Regions from separate parts of the Cellulosimicrobium sp. PMB13 genome, predicted to be linked through region 1. Evidence: riboswitches for the same ligand, from Rfam matches in the RefSeq annotation. Region 1 holds a riboswitch; the other holds the start of a gene.

What was found. Region 1 has a riboswitch for S-adenosylmethionine ahead of V5D56_RS06895 (aminotransferase class V-fold PLP-dependent enzyme). Riboswitches for the same ligand answer to the same signal wherever they lie in the genome.
Region 2: it holds a riboswitch for S-adenosylmethionine, as region 1 does, so the genes downstream of both, V5D56_RS02960 (methylenetetrahydrofolate reductase) here and V5D56_RS06895 (aminotransferase class V-fold PLP-dependent enzyme) in region 1, are expected to answer to the same signal.

What each region holds. Positions count from the first base shown of each region.
Region 1 covers NZ_CP145910.1:1,482,472-1,485,868, forward strand. Annotated here, with positions in the region: gene V5D56_RS06885 (O-succinylhomoserine sulfhydrylase) at 1-561, opposite strand, end outside; gene V5D56_RS06890 (rhodanese-like domain-containing protein) at 558-1,025, opposite strand; SAM riboswitch class I at 1,033-1,134, opposite strand; SAM riboswitch class IV at 1,268-1,383, shown strand; gene V5D56_RS06895 (aminotransferase class V-fold PLP-dependent enzyme) at 1,418-2,851, shown strand; gene V5D56_RS06900 (GNAT family N-acetyltransferase) at 2,964-3,397, shown strand, end outside.
Region 2 covers NZ_CP145910.1:609,364-612,760, forward strand. Annotated here, with positions in the region: gene V5D56_RS02950 (hypothetical protein) at 1-334, shown strand, start outside; gene V5D56_RS02955 (cation acetate symporter) at 331-1,851, shown strand; SAM riboswitch class I at 1,950-2,052, shown strand; gene V5D56_RS02960 (methylenetetrahydrofolate reductase) at 2,170-3,231, shown strand; gene metE (5-methyltetrahydropteroyltriglutamate--homocysteine S-methyltransferase) at 3,273-3,397, shown strand, end outside.

The DNA of each region.
Region 1 (3,397 bases):
GCTCACGCGGCGCGCGTCGACGATGTCCTGCATGGGGTTCGACGGCGTCTCGAAGAACACGACGTCCGCCGGCGTCGAGAGCGCCTCCTCCCAGTGGGACAGCACGTGACCGTCGACGTAGTCCGTCCGCACGCCCCACTTGGCGAAGATCTCGTCGAAGATCACGACGCTGGACCCGAACAGCGCGCGCGCCGCGACGATCCGCGACCCGGACCGCACGAGCGCCGCGAGCGACGTGAAGACGGCCGACATGCCGGAGGCCGTCGCGTAGCACGCCTCGGCGCCCTCGATGAGGCGCAGCCGCTCCTCGAACGTGTGCACGGTCGGGTTCCCGTAGCGGGAGTACACGAACCGGTCGAGCTCGCCCTTGAAAGCGGCCTCGGCGTCGGACGCGCGGTCGTACGTGTAGCCCTGCGTGAGGAACAACGCCTCGGACGTCTCCTGGAACTCCGTGCGCGCGTTGCCGCCGCGCACGGCGAGCGTCGCGGGACGGGCGCTCGCGGGCAGCGGCTTGCGGCCGGAGCCGCCCGCGACGTGCCCGACGCCGTCTCCCGCGCTCATCGCGCGGTCTCGCCCTCGGCGGGTGCGTACGCGGTGACGGGCAGGCCGCGCACCTTCCAGCCCTCGGCGTCGCGCGCGCCGCTGAACCCCGGCGCACCCTCGAAGCCCTCGAGCACGTTGTACGACGGCCCGAGACCGGCCGCGGTCGCCGCGCGCGCCGCGCCGATCGAGCGCTGGCCGGAGCGGCACAGGAACACGACGGGACGCTCGTCGCCCGGGGCGAGACCCGCCTGGGCGAGCCGGTCCACGAACGCGGGGTTGGGCCCGAACGGTGTCACCCACTCGTCGAAGACGACCTCGCGGCCGAGCTGCGCGACGTCGGGCACGCCGACGGTGCGCCACTCGCCCTCGGTGCGGACGTCCACGAGGACGGCCCGCTCGTCGGCGGCGAGCAGGTCCCACGCCTCCTGCGGCGTGATGTCGCCGGCGTAGCCGTCGGCGGGGCGGGGGGTCAGGTCGCTCATGGGGTCTCCTCCATCGATCGTGGCAGTAGCACCCTCGCCCGTGCCCTCTCGGGCCAGGGGGTTGCTGCGGCGTCGACGTGCCACGTCACTCGGCCGCTCCGGATGGTTGCTCGGATCGTACGTCACGGTGACCGGCTCGCGGAACGCCCGTCTCGCGTCGTGGAGCGTTGTGCGTCCCGGGATGCGAGACCCCCTGCCCACCGGTTGACACGGTCGCGAGCCCTCCCACATCCTGGGTGACAGGTCATGAGTGCCAGCGTGAAACCCCGGTTTGCTGGCCGGCAACCCTCCTCTCGCGGCGGGGTGCCCCGGGTGACGACCAGGCCGCACGCCGACCGGCGCGCGGCAAGCGCGGGGAGCACCTCCCCGACACGACCTCGGAGGACCGTGCCATGACTGCTCTCGCCGAACTCTCGTGTCCGACGGCGGACTCTGCCTTCTCGGCCGGCGACGTCGCCGCGCTGCCGGCCGTGCTCCCCGTCGTGGGCAGCGACACGCTCGTCCCGCTCGTCGACGGCCGCAGCGTCCCGTACGCGAACCTCGACGTGGCGGCGTCCGCGCCGGCGCTTCGCTCCGTCGCGGACCGTGTGACCGAGGTCCTGCCGCTGTACGCGAGCGTGCACCGCGGTGCGGGCTACCTCTCCCAGGTGTCGACGGCGCTCTACGAGGCCGCGCGCCGCACGGTCGGGTCGTTCGTCGGTGCACGCGAGGACGACGTCACGGTCGTCACGCGTAACACGACCGACTCGCTCAACCTCCTCGCGGGCTGCGTCCCGGCGAACCCCGACGGGACACCCGGCCGCGTGCTCGTCCTCGACGTCGAGCACCACGCGAACCTCCTGCCGTGGCAGCGGAGCGGCGGAGCGACGGTCCTGGCGGGCGGCGTGAGCGTCGCGGAGACGCTGTCCGGCCTGCGCGCGGAGCTCGCGCGCTTCGACTACGCGCTCCTCGCCGTCACCGGCGCGTCCAACGTCACGGGCGAGTCGTTGCCGGTCGCGGACGTGGTGCGGATCGCGCACGACGCCGGGGCGCGGGTCGTGCTCGACGGCGCCCAGCTCGTCCCGCACCGCGGGTTCTCGCTCGCCGAGACCGGCGTCGACTACGTCGCCTTCTCGGGCCACAAGACCTACGCGCCGTTCGGCGCGGGCGCGCTCGTGGGGCGTCGCGACTGGCTCGACGCGGGCACGCCCTACCTCGCGGGCGGCGGCGCCGTGCGCCAGGTGCGCGTCGACGGCACCGACTGGCAGCCGGCGCCCGCGCGCCACGAGGCCGGGTCGCCGAACGTCGTGGGCGCCGTCGCGCTCGCCGCCGCGTGCGACGCGCTCGCGGGCCTCGACCCGGCAGCCCTGCACGCGCACGAGGCGACGCTGCGCGCGGCGCTCGTCGCGGGGCTGTCCGCGCTCGACGGGGTGCAGGTGGTGAGCGTGTGGCCCGACGCGGTCGACCCGGTGGGCGTCGTGACGTTCTCCGTGACCGGCCACGACCCGGGCCTCGTCGCCGCGTACCTGTCGGCGGAGCACGGCATCGGCGTCCGCGACGGCCGCTTCTGCGCGCACCCGCTGCTCGCCCGGCTCGGGTACGACGAGGGCGCCATCCGGGCATCGGTCGGCGTGGGCACGTCGGGCGCGGAGGTCGTGCGCCTCGTCGACGCGGTGCGTGCGTACGTCGAGGAGGGGCCGCAGGTCCGGTACGCCGTGGTCGACGGGTGCTGGACCGTCGTCGACGACCCGCGCCCCGTCCCGGCGGGCTCCGGCCTGGAGGGGCTCTTCGCGACCGCCGCGGCGGGCTTCCTCGCCGACGCCGCGGGGTGCGGCCCCGCCGACTGACCTCTCGCGGGCCGGGCGTCAGGGGGGCGTTCACCCGACCGTCGACGAGCGTTGTCCACGAGGTCGCCGAACCCTCTGTGCGCGGCGGCGTTCGTGTGCTCTGATATGCGCTGTGCTGCACGACGTCGTCCTCACGGGGCACGGCTTCCGCCTGGAACCGCTGGCCCTGGAGCACGCTGAACCGCTCGCCGGCATCGTCGACGAGGCGATGTGGTCCGGGATGAGCACCCCCATGCCTCGCGGCGTCGCGGGGATGGCGGGGCTCGTCGCCGCGACCCGCGACGCGCCCGACCTCACGGGCTTCGTCGTGCGGTGGGTGGACCCTGACGGCTCGTCCGGGGACGTGCTCGGCAGCACCGCGTTCCGCGACCTGTCGCTCGTCGACCGGCGCGTGGAGATCGGCCGGACGTTCTACGCGCGCGCCACGTGGGGGAGCCTCGTCAACCCGGTCACCAAGCTGTTGCTCCTGCGGCACGCGTTCGAGACGTGGGACGTGCACCGCGTGGGCTTCCGGGTGGACGCACGCAACGAGCGCTCGCTGGGCGC
Region 2 (3,397 bases), 870 kb from region 1:
CCGGCCGCCCCGCGCCGTGGACACCGGCGACGACGCGACGGTCTACGCCCGCAGCCTCGCGCGCGCGCAGCTGCGGCTCGCGCTCGCGTGCGCGGGGACGTTCCTCGTCGCGCTCCTGCTGCTCGCCCTGCTCGTCACGACGACCGGCGCGCTCGACGACGTCGTGGTCGCCGGCGTCCCGCTCCCCTGGCTCGTCCACGCCTACGGGTTCTATCCCGTGATCGTCGCGTTCGCCGTGGTCTTCGCGCTCGCCGCGGCCCGCAACGAGCGCCGGTTCCGAGCGCTCGCCGGGTCGGACGACGCGACCACCGACCAGCCCGCGGAGGACGCGTGAGCACCGCCCTGCCGCTCGTCGCCGTCGGGCTGCTCCTGCTCGCGACGGTCCTCATCGGCGTCTACGGCCTGCGGATCTCGCGCACGACGAGCGACTTCTTCGTCGCGTCGCGCACCGTGCGGCCCGTGTGGAACGCGTCGGCGATCAGCGGCGAGTACCTGTCGGCCGGGACGTTCCTCGGGCTGTCCGGCCTCGCGCTGCTCGCGGGCTCCGAGGCGTTCTGGTTCCCCGTCGGGTACGCCGCGGGCTACCTGCTCGTCCTGCTCTTCGTCGCCGGACCGCTGCGCCGCAGCGGCGCCTACACGATCCCCGACTTCGTCCAGGCGCGCCTCGACTCGGTGACCGCGCGCCGCGTGACGAGCGTCCTCGTGCTCGTCATCGGGTGGCTGTACGTCGTGCCCCAGCTCCACGGCGCGGCGCTCGTCATCGCGGCCGTCGCGCCCGTCCCGCCCTGGGTCGGGTCCGTGGGCGTGGCCGCGGTCGTGTGCGTCGTCGTCGCGGCGGGCGGCATGCGGTCCATCACCTACGTCCAGGCGTTCCAGTACTGGGTCAAGCTCACGGCTCTCACCGTGCCCGTGGTGGTCCTGCTCCTCGCGCTCGGCGCCGACGGCGGCCCGCTCGCCGACTCGCCCGCGCACGACCCCGCCGTCGTGTTCCCCCACGCGCAGGGCCCCGCCGGGTCGGACCTGTACGCGACGACGTCGCTCCTCCTCGCCCTCCTGCTGGGCACGATCGGCCTCCCGCACGTGCTCGTGCGCTTCTACACGAGCCCCGACGGCGGGTCCGCGCGGCGCACGACCGTCGTCGTCATCGTCATGATCAGCGTGTTCTACATGGTGTCGAGCACCCTGGGACTCGTCGCCCGGGTCGTCGCACCGGACCTCGCCGAGCCCGGGCTCGCCGACACCGTCGTGCTCACGCTCCCGACGCGCGTCGTGCCCGGCGTCGGCGGCGAGCTGCTCGGGGCGCTCGTCGTCGCGGGCGCGTTCGCGGCGTTCCTCGGCACGTCGTCGGGCCTCGTCGTGGCGCTCGCGGGCGTGGTCAGCCAGGACCTGTTCGGCGGCACGGTCCGCTCGTTCCGGTGGTCGGCCGTCGCGTGCACCCTCGTGCCGCTCGCGGTCGCGCTCGTCACCATCCCGCAGGGTCTCGTGACGAGCGTGGGCACGGTGTTCGTGTTCGCCGCGTCCGCGCTGTCGCCCGTCATCCTGCTCGGCGTGTGGTGGCGAGGCCTCACGGCCCGCGGTGCGGTCGCGGGGATGGTCGTGGGTGCGGTGCTGTGCGCGACGGCGCTGCTCGCGTCCTCCGCGCTCGTCACCGGGTACGGAGTGGCGCCGTCGGGCGGGGACGGCGCGGTGCCGGGGTGGGTGCGCGCCCTCCTCGCCCAGCCGGCGGCGTGGACGATCCCGCTCGCGACCGCGACCGTCGTCGTCGTGTCGCTGCTCGACCGCCGCGGCCCCCCGCTGCGGGCCGACCGGATCCTGCGTCGTCTGCACGTCCCGGAACGCCCTCGGCGGTGAGCCGCGCAGCGACCGCCGTCGGACCGTTCGTCCCCGACACGCGTGTCTCACCTGACGAGCGCTCTCGACCGCATGCCGGATAGCGCTTAGGATCGGGTGAACCATCCAGAGCGGTCGAGAGTCCTGGCTCGACGACACCGCAGCAACCCGCCGACGGAAGCCTCCCGAGGACAAAGGTGCTAACGCCAGGGTCGATGGAGTGACTATGGTCAACGAGGCATCCTTCGCGCACCGTCCGGGCCCGCCGTGCCCGACGGCGAGCGCTCCCGTCCGCACGTCGGCCTACCCGGCCGCGCAGCACCCGGGCGAGGTCGCGCCGTGAGCGTCGCGGACGCCGTCCGCCGCGCCCACGCCGAGACGGCCCGGCCCACGATCTCGTTCGAGCTCATGCCGCCGCGGCGCCCGGACGCCGCACCGAAGTTCTGGGAGACCGCGCGCCGGCTCGTCGCGACGCAGCCCGACTTCCTGTCCGTGACCTACGGCGCGGCGGGCACCGACCGCCAGACGTCGCTCGACGTCATCGGCCGGCTCCTGCACGGCACGCCCGTGCACGCGATCGCGCACCTCACGTGCGTGGGCGCGTCCCGCGAGCACGTGCAGGACGTCATCACCGACTTCCTTGACGCGGGTGTGCGGAGCTTCCTCGCGCTGCGGGGCGACCCGCCCAAGGACCAGCCCGACTGGCGTCCCGCCCCGGACGGGGTGGGTTCGAGCATCGAGCTCGTCGCGCTCCTGCGCGAGGTCGAGGCGTCGCGCTGCGCGGCGAACCCGTCGCTCGCCCTGCGCGGGGCGGCCCGCCCGTTGACGATCGCCGTCGCGACGTTCGTCGACGGGAACCGCGACGCCGGCACCACGCGCTCGCAGGAGGTGCACCGGCTCCTGCAGAAGCAGGAGGCCGGTGCGAGCTTCGCGATCACGCAGCTGTTCTACGACGCGTCGTCGTACACCGACTTCGTCGCCGAGGCCCGTGCGGCCGGCGTGACGATCCCCATCCTCGCCGGGCTGCTGCCCACGACGGAGCCGCGCCGGCTCCGCCGCGTCGAGGAGCTCACGGGCGTCCCCGCTCCCCAGCACCTGCTGGACGCGCTCGACGCCCTGCCCGACCCGGAGGCGCAGCACGCCTACGGGATCGCGTACTCGGTCGACCTCGCGCAGCGCGTCCTCGACGCCGGTGCGCCGGGCCTGCACGTGTACACGTTCAACAAGCACCACGCCGCACTTGACCTGCTCGAGGGTGTCCACCTCGGCGGTGGGGCGCGCGGGACCGACGGCGGCGACTCGAGCGCCGGCGTCGACCTCCCGGGCGGCCCGGACCTGGCCAGCGGGCCGTGGGTCACCGGCACCTCCCTGCCCACGACGAGCGCCGCCACGCACGGCTAGCCCGTCTGACCGGTCCTCCCGGACCAGCTAGAGGTATCGACATGGACACTTCCCTACCCTCCCCTACCCACTTCCCGGCCGGCACGGTGCTCGGCTACCCGCGCATCGGACGCCGGCGCGAGCTCAAGAAGGCCGTCGAGGCGTTCTGGGCCGGGCGCACGAGCGC